One region of the Terrabacter sp. GCM10028922 genome, then DNA from elsewhere that is predicted to be linked to it. Evidence: riboswitches for the same ligand, from Rfam matches in the RefSeq annotation. Region 1 holds a riboswitch; the other holds the start of a gene.
What was found. Region 1 has a riboswitch for thiamine pyrophosphate ahead of ACFQU3_RS18210 (ECF transporter S component). Riboswitches for the same ligand answer to the same signal wherever they lie in the genome.
Positions count from the first base shown of each region.

Region 2: another riboswitch for thiamine pyrophosphate. It lies ahead of thiE (thiamine phosphate synthase); the one in region 1 lies ahead of ACFQU3_RS18210 (ECF transporter S component).

Region 1 is NZ_JBHTFG010000023.1:293,989-301,387, reverse strand. It holds gene ACFQU3_RS18215 (ATP-binding cassette domain-containing protein) at 1-1,624, opposite strand, end outside; gene ACFQU3_RS18210 (ECF transporter S component) at 1,689-2,303, opposite strand; TPP riboswitch at 2,392-2,509, opposite strand; gene ACFQU3_RS18205 (DUF4235 domain-containing protein) at 2,573-3,025, shown strand; gene ACFQU3_RS18200 (zinc-dependent alcohol dehydrogenase family protein) at 3,062-4,072, opposite strand; gene ACFQU3_RS18195 (DUF1918 domain-containing protein) at 4,271-4,789, shown strand; gene ACFQU3_RS18190 (response regulator) at 4,820-5,473, opposite strand; gene ACFQU3_RS18185 (sensor histidine kinase) at 5,506-6,690, opposite strand; gene ACFQU3_RS18180 (DUF1918 domain-containing protein) at 6,824-7,030, shown strand; gene hutI (imidazolonepropionase) at 7,027-7,399, opposite strand, start outside.
Region 2 is NZ_JBHTFG010000006.1:352,441-359,839, reverse strand. It holds gene ACFQU3_RS06560 (class I SAM-dependent methyltransferase) at 1-133, opposite strand, end outside; gene ACFQU3_RS06555 (glutamate-5-semialdehyde dehydrogenase) at 180-1,463, opposite strand; gene ACFQU3_RS06550 (1-aminocyclopropane-1-carboxylate deaminase) at 1,571-2,590, opposite strand; gene ACFQU3_RS06545 (GntR family transcriptional regulator) at 2,647-3,348, opposite strand; TPP riboswitch at 3,488-3,599, shown strand; gene thiE (thiamine phosphate synthase) at 3,595-4,329, shown strand; gene thiO (glycine oxidase ThiO) at 4,326-5,495, shown strand; gene thiS (sulfur carrier protein ThiS) at 5,492-5,692, shown strand; gene ACFQU3_RS06525 (thiazole synthase) at 5,694-6,494, shown strand; gene ACFQU3_RS06520 (thiamine phosphate synthase) at 6,602-7,294, shown strand; gene thiD (bifunctional hydroxymethylpyrimidine kinase/phosphomethylpyrimidine kinase) at 7,291-7,399, shown strand, end outside.

The sequences.
Region 1 (7,399 bases):
GCGGTAGGACGCAGAGGGCGGCCGCGAGGAGGGCGAGCGGGCCGACACGTGCGACCAGTGGCCGCCGCTCCGGTTCGGTGTCAGGCGCGGGCTGGACCGGGGGGTGGAGCGTCATGACGCGGTCGGCGTCGGCGACGACGCCCGGGTCGTGCGTGGTCACGACGACGGCTGCGCCCTCGTGCCGGGCTGCCGCGAGGACGCCCGTCACGGCGGCCCAGGTGAGCCGGTCCTGGCCGACGGTCGGCTCGTCGGCGAGCACGAGGGCGGGGCCGTGGGCGACGGCGGAGGCCATCGCGAGCCGGCGCTGCTCGCCGCCCGACAGCTGACGCGGGTCGGCACCGGCGAGGTGCGTGAGGCCGAGGGCCTCGAGCAGGGCGTCGGCGCGACGGGCCGCCGCCTGGGAGTCGAGGCCGAGTGCGCGGGGCGTCGTCAGGACGTCGTCGCGGACCGTGCGGCCGACGATCGCGGTGGCTGCCCGTTGCGGCACCCACGCGACGACGCGGGCGAGATCGGGCGATGACCACTCGTGCGGCGGCGCGAGGCGGTCGCGGGCCGCGGCGTGGTCGCCGGCTTCGGCAGGTGTCAGGGGCAGGGCCACCGCGACACTTCCCCGCGCGGGCTCGACGAGCCCGCCGAGCGCCGCCATGAGTGAGGACTTGCCGGCCCCGCTGGGCCCGATGAGGGCCACGGTCCGGCCGGCACGCGCGTCGAGGTCGGCGCCGTCGACGGCGAGGGCGGTGCGGGACCGCTCCCCCAGCCGCCGGCTGCGGTGCTCGACCCGGATGCCGGAGGCTGCGACGACGAGCCGGCCGTCGGGCACCCGACCGGCGACCGCCTGCGCGAGCGGCTCGAGGTCAACCTCGAGCGGCTCGGGATCAGGCACTCCAGGCACCCAGATACCTTGTGCAGCAAGCGATTCCCCGCGCTCGGCCAGGACCTGCGCGGGGTCGCCGTCGGCGACGACCGTGCCGGTGGCGTCGAGCACGACGATGCGGTCGACGAGGTCGAGCCAGCCCTCGAGGCGGTGCTCGACGACGACGAGGGTCAGGCCGCGGCGCTCGACGACGTCGCCGACCACTGATCGCACCTCGGCCGCCGTGACGGCGTCGAGCATCGCGGTCGGCTCGTCGAGGAGGAGGACCGACGGCTCCATGACGAGGGCCCCGGCGAGGGCGAGGCGCTGCGACTCACCGCCGCTCAGCGTCGACGGCGAGGAGGCCGCAGGCATGGTGAGGCCGACCTCGCGCAGCGCCGCGTCGACGCGTCCGGGCATCTCGGCCGCCGGGACCGAGACGTTCTCGAGCCCGAACGCCACGTCACGCCCGATGCTCGACGCGACGACGCCCGCGCCGGGGTCCTGGAGCACGAGCCCGACCGAACCCGGAACCGCTTGCGGCGCCTGGCCGCCCACGGTGACCGAGCCGGACAGGTCGCCCGAGTCCGCCGTCAGCAGCAAGCCGGCGACGCCACGGAGCAGGGTCGACTTGCCCGACCCGCTCGGCCCGGCGAGCAGGACGCGCTCGCCGGGCTCGATGGTCAGGTCGAGACCGTCGAGGACCGGACGCGAGCGCCCGAACGGACGCCACGTGAGGCCCTCGACCCGCACGCCGGCACCGGACGTCACCGGTCGCGCCACCGGGTCGAGGTGTTCGGCTGATGGATGCACCGGCGCGTCTACCTCACACCAGTCAGACGGCTCGCCGCTCCCGGACCTCCTGGCCCGGTGGGAACGGGTTGAGGGCACCGACGAGGGCCAGCGCCTTCGTCAGCGCGACGGCGACGACCGAGCCCAGCACCGCGACGCTCGCACCGAGCAGGAAGAGGTAGGCGATCTTGTAGCTCCAGCCCCAGTCGGTCCAGTAGGAGTACCACTCGTAGACGGCCTCGAACGCGCCGCCGAGGAACCCGCCGAGCAGCAGTGGGCCCCAGTGGTACACGGCATACCCGAAGGCGGCGAAGCCGAGCTCGACACCGAGGCCCTGCACGAGCCCGGACACGAGCGTCGTCAGGCCCCACTGCGTGCCGATGAGCGCCGACACGATCGCCGCGAGGAGCTCGGTGAAGACCGCGGCGCCAGGACGGCGGATGATGAGGATGCCGACGATGCCGGCGACGAGCCACGGCCAGTTGAAGAGCGCGCCGAGGGGCGGGAAGCCTGCCGACACAGCCTCGGACGGGGCGGCGTAGACGAGACCCCACGCCCAGTAGGCGACGCCGAAGGCGACCCCGAGGAAGGCGCAGGTGAGCAGGTCGATGGTGCGCCAGCGGGTCAGCGGCCCGCTCGCGGTGATGGTGCTGGACATGATGGGACTCCCGGGTTCCAGTGGATGCAGATGGATACCTGGGGGAGGGCACCGGGACGGACACGTCGATGACGTGTGCCGCCAGGTGACCTGAGAACTACCGACTTCCTTCGCCGGTGCTAACCGGAGCAGGTTCGAGGGTCTGCGGCTCGGCCCGTCCGGGCTGCCGCACTCTCAGCGCGTCTCGCGCTCCCCTGTCGTGATGGGTGGTGGTGCTGTTCAGTTGTCGGGGGTGACTCTACTCCGCGCCGCATGGGTACAGTCACCGCATGGGCTCCAAGGACTCGAAGAAGGCCGCCGCGAAGGCGAAGGCCGCGGCCACCGGCACGCCGCGCACCCCTGTCGGGGGGCCGGTCTGGAAGGTCCTCAGTGTCGGCACGACGTTGCTCGCCACGAAGGTCGCGACCGATGCGGCGCAGAAGGGCTGGAAGCTCGCGACCGGCCGCAACGTGCCCGTCAAGGGTGACTACGAGCGCGAGCGCACGCGCGACGTCGTGCTCTTCACGGCCCTGTCGTCGATGGCGGTCGCCGCCGCGCGCGTCGCCGCCGAGCGGGGTGCCGCGACGTACTACCGGCGCTCGACGGGGCACCTGCCCAAGGCGCTCGAGGACGAGCAGGTCAAGCCCTCCGACAAGAAGGCGGCGAAGAAGCTCACCAAGGCCAGGCACAAGGCGGAGAAGGCGATGCAGAAGGCCATCGACAAGGCCACCGGGTCCCGGTAGCGCGTCGGCGAAGCCACCCATCGGCTGCTCCGGGGCTCAGCCGGCTCCTTCCGGTACGAGCACGGCGGCGCCACGCACCCGACCTGCCTCGAGGTCCTCGAGTGCCCGGTCCGCCTCGCCCAGCGGTACCGGCGTCGTGGCGACCCGGAGCCCCAGCCGCTCGGCGAGGAGCAGGAACTCCTCCCCGTCCTGCCTCGTGTTGCTCGTGACGCTGCGCAGGTTGCGCTCACGGAAGAGGTGACGCTGGTAGTCGAGCACCGGCACGTTGCTGACGTGGATGCCGGCGAGGGCCAGCGTGCCGCCGGGAGCCAGCGCCTCGAGGGCGATCGGCACCAGCTCACCGGCGGGCGCGAAGAGGATGGCTGAGTCGAGCGGGACGGGGGGCGCGTCGTGCGGCCCGCCCACGGAGGCCGCCCCCAGCTCCTCGGCCAGGGCGCGGGCGGCGGCGCCGCGCGTCAGGACGTGCACCTCGGCACCCTGCGCGACGGCGACCTGCGCGGTCAGGTGGGCGCTCGCGCCGAAGCCGTAGATGCCCAGCCTCCCTCCGGGCGGCAGCTCCGCCCGGCGCAGGGACCGGTAGCCGATGATCCCCGCGCACAGCAGCGGCGCCACCTCGACGTCGTCGAACGAGGCGGGCAACCGGTAGGCGAACGCCTCCGGCACGACCGCCCACGGGGCGTAGCCGCCGTCGGCGTCCCAGCCCGTGTAGCGCGAGGCAGCGCAGAGGTTCTCGCGCCCCGAGCGACACCATCGGCAGGAGCCGCACGTGGCCCGCAGCCAGGCGATGCCCACCCGGTCGCCGGGGACGAACCGGTGCGCACCCTCGCCGAGGAGCGCCACCTCCCCCACCACCTCGTGGCCGGGCACGACACGGTGCCGGTGCCGGGGCAGGTCGCCCGTGGCGACGTGCAGGTCGGTGCGGCACACCCCGCAGGCCCGGACGCGGACGAGCACCTCACCGGCCCCGGGCTCGGGGATCGACAGCTCTGCCCGGACGAGGGGGCGTCGCCGGAGCGGTCCGGGCTCGTCGACGACCCACGCGTGCATCGTGCTCACGGAGCCTCCCTCGGTCGTCGGGCGCGTCGGGGTGCACGGCTTTTCCTGATTGCACTCCTGCCGTCGCGTCCCGGCAAGGGCCGAGGTCCTGCCCGGACACCGACGTCGCCGGAACACAGGGGCCATCAGCTCTTCGCATCCGGGCCCGACCGTGCTGTCCTGATCTGACAGCGCATCGAGGAGGCCACCATGAGAGCGCATGTCGGAGACCGCATCATCCTCGCGGCCGAGCACGTCGATGAGCCCACCCGTGACGGGGAGGTGCTCGAGGTCCGTGGACCCGACGGCGGGCCGCCGTACGTCGTCAGATGGGCGGACGGCCGCACCGGCCTCATCTACCCCGGCCCCGGAGCCGTGCTGCGCCTCACCGCACCGGACGACGAGGCCGCGGCAGCCGCCCCGGCGCCCGCCACGAGCGGGGCGGACCAGCCGCAGCAGGCCCACCCACGCGAGTGGCAGGTCCGCGTCTCGCTCCTCGAGGCCGGTGACGACACGAACGCCACCGTGGTGCTCGTCGCCGACTCCCCGGAGCGGCTGAGTGCACGCGGATCGAGCCACCGGTCGGCCCACGACACGGCCTCGCGGGAGATCGGCGACGAGGTCGCCGTCGCCCGCGCGCTGCGCCACCTCGCCGACCAGCTCATCGCCAACGCCGAGCGTGACATCGGTAAGCGCACGGGCGAGCAGGCGCACGTCCGCACGACCTGAGCGACGCCGCCGCGCGTCCCACGTCCCACGTCACGCGTCGCCGACGCGGACCAGCCCCGTCTCGTACGCGAGCACGACCATCTGCACACGGTCGCGCAGTCCCAGCTTGGCGAGGATGCGGCCGATGTGGGTCTTGACCGTGGCCTCGGCGACGAAGAACGCCGCGGCGATCTCGGTGTTGTTCAGGCCCTTGCCGACGGCCTCGAGCACCTCACGCTCGCGCTCGGTCAGCACCTCGAGCCGCTCCCGGCCGCGGGGTGCGGCCGGGGCGGACAGGACCGGCAGAAAGCGGTCGAGGAGCCGCCGCGTCGGGCCGGGCGCGACGACCGCGTCACCGGTGTGCACGGCGCGGATCGCCGAGAGCAGCTCGGAGGGGCCGGCGTCCTTGAGCAGGAACCCCGCCGCACCCGCACGCAGCGCCGCGAAGACGTACTCGTCGAGGTCGAAGGTCGTCAGGACGAGGACCTTCGGGTACCCGCCGCGGTCGACGATCCGTCGGGTCGCCTCGATGCCGTCGAGCCGTGGCATCCGGATGTCCATGAGAACGACATCGACGTCGCGCCCGGGGAGCGCGTCGAGGGCGGCCTGTCCGTCGGCGCACTCGGCGACGACCTCGATGTCGGGCTCGGCGTCGAGCACCATGCGGAAGCCTGCACGCACGAGCGCCTGGTCGTCGACGATCATCACGCGGGTCGGGCGGTCGCTCGGCTGGTCGGTCAACGCGGCTCCTCCGTCGGCATCGTGGCGAGCACCTCGAACCCGCCGCCGGCGCCGGGTCCGGCTGTCAGCGTGCCACCGTGCACGGCGACGCGCTCGCGCATGCCGTGCAGGCCGTGGCCGTGGCCGTCGTCGAGGCTGCGCGCGCCGACGCCGTCGTCGGAGACCCGGATGCGGAGCAGGTCGGGACCCTGCTCGACGTCGACGACGGCGATGGCCCCCGCACCGGCGTGCTTGATGACGTTGGTCAGCGACTCCTGGATGACGCGGTATGCCGCGAGGTCGAGCCCCATGGCCCGGGGCCGCTCCGTACCCCGCACCGTGAGGGAGACCGGCACGCCGGCCGCCCGGACCCCGGCGACGAGGTCGCCGAGCTGGTCGACCCCGCCGGTCGGGGCGAGCTCGGCACCCGACTCGGGGTCGCGCAGCACGCCGACGAGGCGGCGGGTCTCCGTGAGGGCGTCGCGCGCGGTCGACCCGATGGTCTCGAGCGCACCGACCGACCGGGCGAGGGCGCCCTCGGGGCTGCGCTCGGCGGCATACGCGGCGCCGTCGGCCTGCACGACGATGACCGACAGCGCGTGGGCGACGACGTCGTGCATCTCGCGGGCGATGGACGCACGCTCCTGCTGGGCCGCGAGGCGCAGCTCCTGCTCGCGCTCCCGCTCGATCCGCTCGGCCCGGTCCTGGAGGTCGGCGAGACGTTGGAGCCGGGCGCGCTTGAGGTCGCCGAGGGTCCACGCCGACAGCGACGCCGCGGCGCAGGCCACGAAGGTGAAGAGGAACTCACCAGGACCGGGCACCTGGCCGCTGACGGCCGCGAACCGCACCCCTGCGATGGCGGAGCCGAGGGCCGCGACGCCGAGCCCGGCAAGTCGGACGGAGCGGCGGCGGTCGTAGGCGGCGAGCGAGTACAGCGCCACCAGGAAGGCGATGTCGCCGGGCAGCAGGTTGCTCGTCGGCAGGACGCGCACGGCCAGGGCGAGACTGACCACGGCGAAGGCCGTCGCCGGACGCGACCGACGCCAGACGAGGGCGAGGTTGGCGAGCCCGACGACGGCCCAGCCGCTCCCGTGACCCTCGCCGAGGATGACGAGGCCGAGCAGGGCCAGGGCGACGGCGAGCGGGACGTCGAGCAGCAGCGGCCGGCGCTGCAGCCAGTCGTAGACGTTGCCCTCGGTCACGGCCCGAGCCTACGAGGGCCGCGGATCGGGGGTCGTCAGACCCAGGTCGCACAGGGACTCCTGCCCCGGCCCTTCCCGCGAGGGTGCCCGAGGTGGTGTGCTTGGGGGGACCGCGAGCGCGAGGAGGTGTGCCATGGAGGCACAGGTGGGTGACCGCATCACGATGGCGGCGGAGCACGTCGGCCAGAGCACACGTGAGGGCACGATCCGCGAGGTGAAGGGCGCCGATGGCGGGCCCCCCTACGTCGTGGAGTGGTCCGACGGCCACACCGGGATCATCCATCCCGGCCCCGGCTCGGTGCTGCGCTGCGAGCACCCGGCCGACGAGGCCACCTCCTAGAGGTCCAGCGCGCGCACGATCGGCACCCCGGCCCGGTAGGCGAGGTGCAGGTGGCTCGGTGCGTCGATCACGGCGAGCTGCGCCGGCTGACCGGGAGCGACGCGCCGGTCCAGGCCGAGCGAGCGCGCCGAGACCGCGGTGGCCGCGTGCAGCGCCTCGGCCGGCGTCATCCCCATCTCGCGCACGGCGAGCGCGATGGCGAAGGGGATCGACGACGAGTAGCACGTGCCCGGGTTGCAGTCCGAGGCGATCGCGACCTCGACGCCCGCGTCGATGAGGCGCCGCGCGTCGGGGTAGGGCGAGCGCGTCGAGAACTCCACGCCGGGCAGCAGCGTCGCGACGGTCGTGCCGCGTGCGGCCGCGAGAGCC
Region 2 (7,399 bases), on a different contig from region 1:
CGGCCGCGCCGATGTCGATGGCGCGTCCGGGTACCAGCCCCGAGATCGCCTTGGCCAGCAGGTGGCGCCGCTCGCGGTACCACCAGTGGTCGTCCTCGAGCTCAGCGAGCTTGCGGACCTCGGTGCCTTCCATGGTCGGACATCATGCCATCCGGCCCGGGCAGACGCTGTGGCGCCCGTCAGCGCACGTGGCCGTCTCCTTCGACGACCCACTTCGTGGTCGTCAGCTCAGGCAGCGCCATCGGCCCGCGCGCGTGCAGCTTCTGCGTCGAGATGCCGATCTCGGCGCCGAAGCCGAACTCGCCGCCGTCGGTGAACCGGGTGCTCGCGTTGACCATGACCGCGGCAGCGTCGACCTCCGCGGTGAAGCGCCGGGCCGCGCCGCGGTCCTCGGTGACGATGGCCTCCGTGTGCCCGGTGCCGAAGCGCCGGATGCGCTCCATCGCCTCGTCGAGGTCGCCGACCACGGCGACGCTCATCTCGAGTCCGTGCCACTCGGTGCCGAAGTCGGACTCCGTGGCGAGGTCGTATGCCGCGCCGGCGGCGTCGGCGTACTGCGTGACCTCGGGCGCCACGTGCAGCCGCACACCCGCGCCGGCGAGATCGGTGAGGGTCTTGGGCAGGAAGTCGGCCGCGACGTCGCGGTGGACGAGGAGCGACTCGGCCGCGTTGCAGACACTCGGACGGTGGGTCTTGGCGTTGAGCGTGATGGCCAGCGCCTTGTCGAGGTCAGCCGCGCGGTCGACGTAGACGTGACACACCCCGACGCCGGTCTCGATGACGGGCACCGTCGACTCGCGCACGACGGTCTGGATGAGGTCGGCACCGCCGCGGGGGATCACGAGGTCGACGTAGCCCCGTGCCGTCATGAGGGCACGGGCGGCGTCACGCCCGCCCTCCTCGAGCAGGGTGATGGCGGCGACCGGAAGCCCTTGCGCCGCAAGAGAACCACGCATCGCCTCGACGAGGGCATGGTTGCTGCTCGCGGCAGCGGAGCCGCCACGGAGGATGACCGCGTTGCCGGACTTGAGGGCCAGGCCGGCGGCGTCGACGGTGACGTTGGGACGCGCCTCGTAGATCATCCCGACGACACCCATCGGCACGCGGACCTGCCGGATCTGCAGGCCGTTGGCGAGAGTCGAGCCGCGCACGATCTCGCCGACCGGGTCGGGCAGCGCGGCGACGTCGCGCAGCGCCTGCGCGACCGCCGCGACGCGGGACTCGTCGAGCCGGAGGCGGTCCTGCAGGCTCTCACTCATGCCACCGGCCCGGCCGCGCTCGAGGTCCTCGGCGTTGGCCGCGATGACGGTCGCGGCGGCGGCGTCGACCGCGTCGGCGAGGTGCAGCAGGGCGGCGTCCTTCTCGGCACGCGGCATCAGGGCGAGGCGACGCGAGGCGACGCGGGCCTTCTCGGCAAGGGCGTTGACGTGCTCGACGACGGCGGGATCGATCGCTTGCGACATGCATCAAGGGTAGGTCGTTCGGACGAACACGGGTCGCCCGTCCCAGGCCAGGGCCCCCGGAGAGCCGCCCGGCACCGGCTCCCGGCCGGACGGCGGACCCGCTGACCTCAGTCGAAGATGCCGCTGTAGGCGTTGAGCGCCGGCTGCCCGCCGAGGTGGGCATAGAGGACCGTGGAGTCGCGCCCGATCTCGCCGGAGGTGACCAGGTCGATCACCCCTGCCATGGACTTGCCCTCGTAGACGGGGTCGATGATCATCCCCTCGAGCCGTCCTGACAGCAGGATGGCTTCGACGGTCGACTCGACGGGGATGCCGTAGAGGTCGCCGGCCCAGCCCTCGAGGACGGTGACCTCGTCGTCGCGCAGGTCACGGTCGAGCCCGATCAGCGCAGCGGTGTTGCGAGAGATGCGCGCCACCTGGTCGCGAGTCTTGTCGATGGTTGCCGACGCATCGATGCCGAGCACGCGACGTGGGCGCCCGCCGGCGTCCTCCAGCGCGGCGAACCCGGCGATCATGCCCGCGTGGGTCGAGCCCGTCACGGTGCACACGACGATCGTGTCGAAGAAGACGCCGAGCTCCCTCTCCTGCTCGGCCACCTCGTACGCCCAGTTGGCGAATCCGAGCCCGCCCAGCTCGTGCTCGGACGCGCCCGCAGGTATGCCGTACGGCCGGCCGCCGGACTCCTCGACCTCGCGCATCGCGTTCGCCCAGGACGACCGGATGCCGATGTCGAAGCCGGCGGGGTCCAGCCGTACGTCGGCACCCATGATCCGCGACAGGAGGATGTTGCCGACCTTGTCGTTGACCGGGTCGTCCCAGTCGACCCACTTCTCCTGGACCAGCCGACACTTCATGCCGAGCTTCGCCGCGACGGCGGCGACCTGCCGCGTGTGGTTCGACTGGAATCCGCCGATCGACACGAGTGTGTCGGCGCCCTGGGCGAGCGCGTCGGGGACGATGTACTCGAGCTTGCGGGTCTTGTTGCCGCCGAAGGCGAGACCGGAGCTCACGTCCTCACGCTTTGCCCAGACGCGAGCGCCGCCGAGGTGCTGGGTCAGCCGGTCGAGGGGATGGACGGGGCTCGGTCCGAAGGTCAGCGGGTAGCGCTCGAAGTCGTGGATGGACATGTGAGTCTCCTTGTCTGGGTGAGTGATTCGCATCGTTGTCGGCTGGCCGTCCGCCGTCAGCCCGCCGGGTGCTCGTGCGACGGTTCCTCGGCGTCGGCGTCGGCCAGCGTGTCGAGGAGCGGCTTGAGCGTCTGCCACGTCTGGTGCGACACCGACGCGGCCGCCTCGGCGTCCCCGGCCTCGCACAGGTCGACGAGCCGGGCGTGGAGGTCGACCGATGCCCGGCCGGCGAGGGAGGAGAAGCGCAGCCGCTCGACCCGGCGCAGCACGGGTGTGAACTGGTCGAGGACCGCCTCGACGGCGCCGTTGGCGGCGGCTCGGACGGGGACGCCGTGGAAGGCGTCGTCGGCGGCGATCGCCGCGTCGGCGTCGCCCCGGCGGACTGCAGCGGCGAACCGCTCGTTGGCCTCGCGCATCTCGTCGAGGTCGGCCGCGTCGAGCTGCCCCACCGCCAGCTCCACCGCGAGACGGTGCATGGCCGCGACGACCGCCTGGGCGTCACGGATCGCCCGGGCGTCGAGCGTCGCGACGGTGGTCGACCGGCCGGGTGCAGCGTGGACGAGGCCTGTCTGGGCGAGGCGCAGCAGCGCCTCGCGCACCGGTGTGCGGCTCACCCCGAGCCAGGTCGCGAGCTCCTGGTCGCGCAGCTTCTCCCCCGGGGCCAGCGTCCCGTCGACGATCGCGTCGCGGAGGCGCAGGTGGACGTCGTCGCGGAGCAGGTTTCGTCGGTGGTTCTCGCGATACTCCGGAATCGGCATGCAATATATTGAACATCACTTGGTGGTTTCGTCAACGCGCGGACGGTCCCTGGACACGGTGCCGATGCGGCGGCATACGGCCCGCCCGTGGTGAGAGGTACCTCGGGATGCCGGCCCGAAGGGCACGGGCTATGGTGATGGCGTCCTTCACGGGAGTCCGGCGCACCGGGCTGAGAGGGGGCTGACGCGGCCCTGACCGTCCACACCTGATCCGGATCATGCCGGCGCAGGGACCAAGGAGTCGCGTTGACGCATCGAGCCGCACCGAGTGCCCCCACCGTCCACCCCGGCACGCTGCGCCACGTGCCTGCCCTGCACGTCGTGACCGACACCCGCGCCGGCCGGGACCCCCTGCCCGACGTGCGGGCAGCCGTGGCGACCGGCCCCTGCGCCGTCCAGGTCCGTTCCAAGGAGCTGACCGACCGCGACGTGCTCCAGCTGACGCTGCAGGTGCTCGAGATCGCCCGGCCGGCCGGGGCCCTCGTCCTCGTCGACGACCGCGTCGACGTCGCGCTCGCCGCCGGCGCGGACGGTGTCCACCTGGGCGTCACCGACCTTCCCGTCGACCGCGTCCGCGCGCTCGCGCCACCCGGATTCGTCATCGGCGCGACGGCGCGCGATGCCGTCTCGGCGCGCGCGGCCGAGATGTCGGGGGCGACGTACCTCGGCGTCGGACCCGCGTACGCCACGACGACGAAGGTGGGGCTGCCCGAGCCTCTCGGGCCTGACGGTGTCGCCGCCGTCGTCGCCGCCACGCGGCTGCCCGTCGTCGCGATCGGCGGGGTCACCGCCGATCGTGTGGCGCTGCTCCGCGCCGCGGGAGCCCACGGAGTGGCCGTCGTCACCGCGCTGAGCGAGGCAGACGACCCCCGCTCGACCGCCGCCGCACTCGCTGCGGCGCTCGCGGGCCATCCACCAGCGATGCCCCCGGCGCCTCGGGCGTCGGGGTCGGAGACCGGGACGACCACCGACCATCAGTGACCGCCGTCATGCGGGCGGCGGACCGACGGCAGGTCGCCGTCATCGGCGCGGGCATCATCGGGCTCGCGTGCGCGTGGCGGCTGAGCCGCTCCGGCCATGCCGTGACGGTCCTCGACCCGGCGGCGGGCTCCGGAGCGACCCACGCAGCGGCGGGCATGATCGCGCCGGCCAGCGAGGCCGTCTTCGGCCAGGACGCGCTGCTCTCCACGAGCCTGGCCTCGGCGCGGTTGTGGCCTGACTTCGCGGCAGAGCTCGCCCGTGACGTCGGCCGGCCCGTGGAGCTGGCGCCGCGTGGGACGTTGCTCGTCGCGCTCGACGCCGACGACGAGGCGTCGCTCGCACGCCACGCCCGCCACCTCGAACGCCGCCGGTGCCACGTCGAGCGGCTGACCTCGCGAGCGGCCCGCCGGCTCGAGCCGGCCCTGTCCCCCCGCGTGACCGGCGCCGTGCGGCTCGAGGAGACGGCCGTCGACCCGCGGGCCGTCTCCGCCGCGCTCGAGGACGCGTTCGTGGCGCGCGGAGGCACGCTGCTGCCTGTCCTCGCAGAACCCGTCGTACGCGATGGCCGTGTCGCGGGCGCCCGCCCCGTCGGCGACGGCTGGGCCACGGTGGACGCCGTGGTCGACGCCGACGTCGTCGTCGTTGCCACGGGCTGGAGCTCCCCGCGTGTGCTGGCGGCGCTCGGCCACCCGGTGCCCATCCGGCCCCTCAAGGGCCAGGTGATCCGGCTCGCTGCAGCCCCCGACACGCTCACGCACACCGTCCGTGCGACGGTGCGTGGGCGCGAGGTCTACACCGTCCCCCGCCCGGGCGGCGAGATCGTCGTGGGGGCCACGAGCGAGGACGTCGGGGAGGACGTCTCGGTGACGGCCGGCGCGGTGCACGATCTGCTGCACGACGCGATCGAGGTCGTGCCGGAGCTCGCCGAGGCGACCTTCCGAGAAGCCACCGCGAGACTCCGCCCCGCGACCACCGACAACCTCCCGCTCGTGGGCCCGACCTGTGTCGAGGGACTCGTGCTCGCCTCGGGCCACGGACGCGACGGCGTCCTGCTCGCCCCGCTCACGGCCGAGGCCGTCACCGCACACGTCGACGGCCGGCCACCACCGCGCTGCGTCGAACCCCTTGCCGCACAACGACTCTGCCCATCGAAGGAGCGCTCGTGAACATCAACCTGAACGGCGAGGAGCGCATCGTGCGCCCCGGCGCCACGATCAGCGACCTCGTCGAGGAGCTCGGCGCGCCGACGCGAGGCGTCGCGGTCGCCCTCGACCACGTCATCGTGCCGCGCTCCGCGTGGGCCCGCACGGTCGTGGCCGTCGGCGCGCGCGTCGACGTCGTCACTGCGATGCAGGGAGGGTGACGTGTCGAGCTCACCGAGTGTGGAGCCTAACCACCCCGACCCGCTGGTCCTCGCCGGACGCAGCCTGGCCTCCCGGCTCGTTCTCGGCACCGGCGGAGCGACGAGCCACGCCTCCCTCGAGGCGGCGGTGCGCGCCTCCGGCACCGGCATCGTCACGGTGGCGATGCGCCGGGTCCCACAGGCGGGGGCGGGTGGCCTGCTGGACGTGCTCGACCGGTGCGAGGTCGCCCTCCTTCCCAACACCGCCGGGTGCCGCACCGCGCGCGAAGCGGTGCTCACCGCCCGGCTCGCCCGGGAGGCCCTCGGGACGAGCTGGGTCAAGCTGGAGGTCGTCGCCGACGACCGGACGCTCCTGCCCGACGTCGTCGAGCTCGTGGACGCCGCGGAACAGCTCGTGCGCGACGGCTTCGTCGTGCTCCCGTACACGACCGACGACCCCGTCGTGGCACGTCGACTCGTCGACGTCGGATGCGCCGCCGTCATGCCGCTGGGTTCCCCGATCGGCAGCGGCCTGGGCATCCGCAACCCGCACGCCATCGAGCTCGTCCGCGACGCCGTCGACGTGCCGGTCATCCTCGACGCCGGCATCGGCACCGCGTCCGACGCCGCACTCGCGATGGAACTCGGCTGTGACGCCGTGCTGCTCGCGTCCGCCGTGACCCGCGCGGAGGACCCGGCCGCGATGGCCGGGGCGATGCGTCACGCCGTCATCGCGGGACGCCTGGCCTACCGTGCCGGCCGTATCCCGGTCCGGCGCCTCGCGCTTGCCTCGTCCTCTACGACCGGGCTGGTCGGCTCATGACCCCCGCCCCTCCGCAACCGAACGACTCGTTCGGTGCCGAACCCGCCGGTGCACCACCCCGTTCGGGACCGAACGCGGCGTTCGGTCGCGAGGGGGGGGCTGTCGTCGTGGTGACGGACCGAACCCAGGTGCCCGATGACCGTGACCTGCTCGACGTCGTCGGCGCCGCGCTCGACGGCGGGGCCGGCGGTGTCCTCGTGCGCGAGCGCGACCTCCCGGCCGACGAGCGCGCTGCCCTGGTCGACGCGGTCGGACGCCTCTGCACGGCCCATGACGCACTCCTCGTCGTCGCCGCTCCGCTGCTCGGCCGCTCGCGGCCCGAACAGTCACCACGCGCCCCGCGGCCACTCGCTGGTGCAGGAGTGCACCTCCGCAGCGTCGACGTCGACCTCGACCTCGTCTCCGCATCGGTCGTCGGTCGATCGTGCCACGGTGCCGCGGATCTCGTCCGCGCCGCCGACGACGGCCTCGACTACGTCACGCTCTCGCCTGTGGCCGCGAGCGCGTCCAAGCCCGGTTACGGCCCCGCACTGGGCTACGCAGGGCTGCGCAGGACGATCACGACCGCGCGCCGAGCCCGTCGGTCGCTGCCCGCGGTGCTGGCTCTCGGTGGCGTCGAGCCCCACGACGCTGGTCGCTGGGTCGAGGCCGGCGCCGACGGCGTCGCCGTCATGGGAGCGGTCATGCGCTCCACCGACCCGCGCGCCACGACCCGGGCCCTCGTCGCCGCCGTCGACGCGGCGCTGGCCCAGCGACCGCCGCAGCGACCACGCCGCGGGCCGAGGGCGGTGACGACGTGAACAGTCCGCCCGTCGCCCTCACGATCGCCGGCTCGGACAGCGGCGGAGGAGCCGGTGTCCAGGCCGACCTCACCACGTTCGCCGCGCACGGCGTCCACGGCGCCA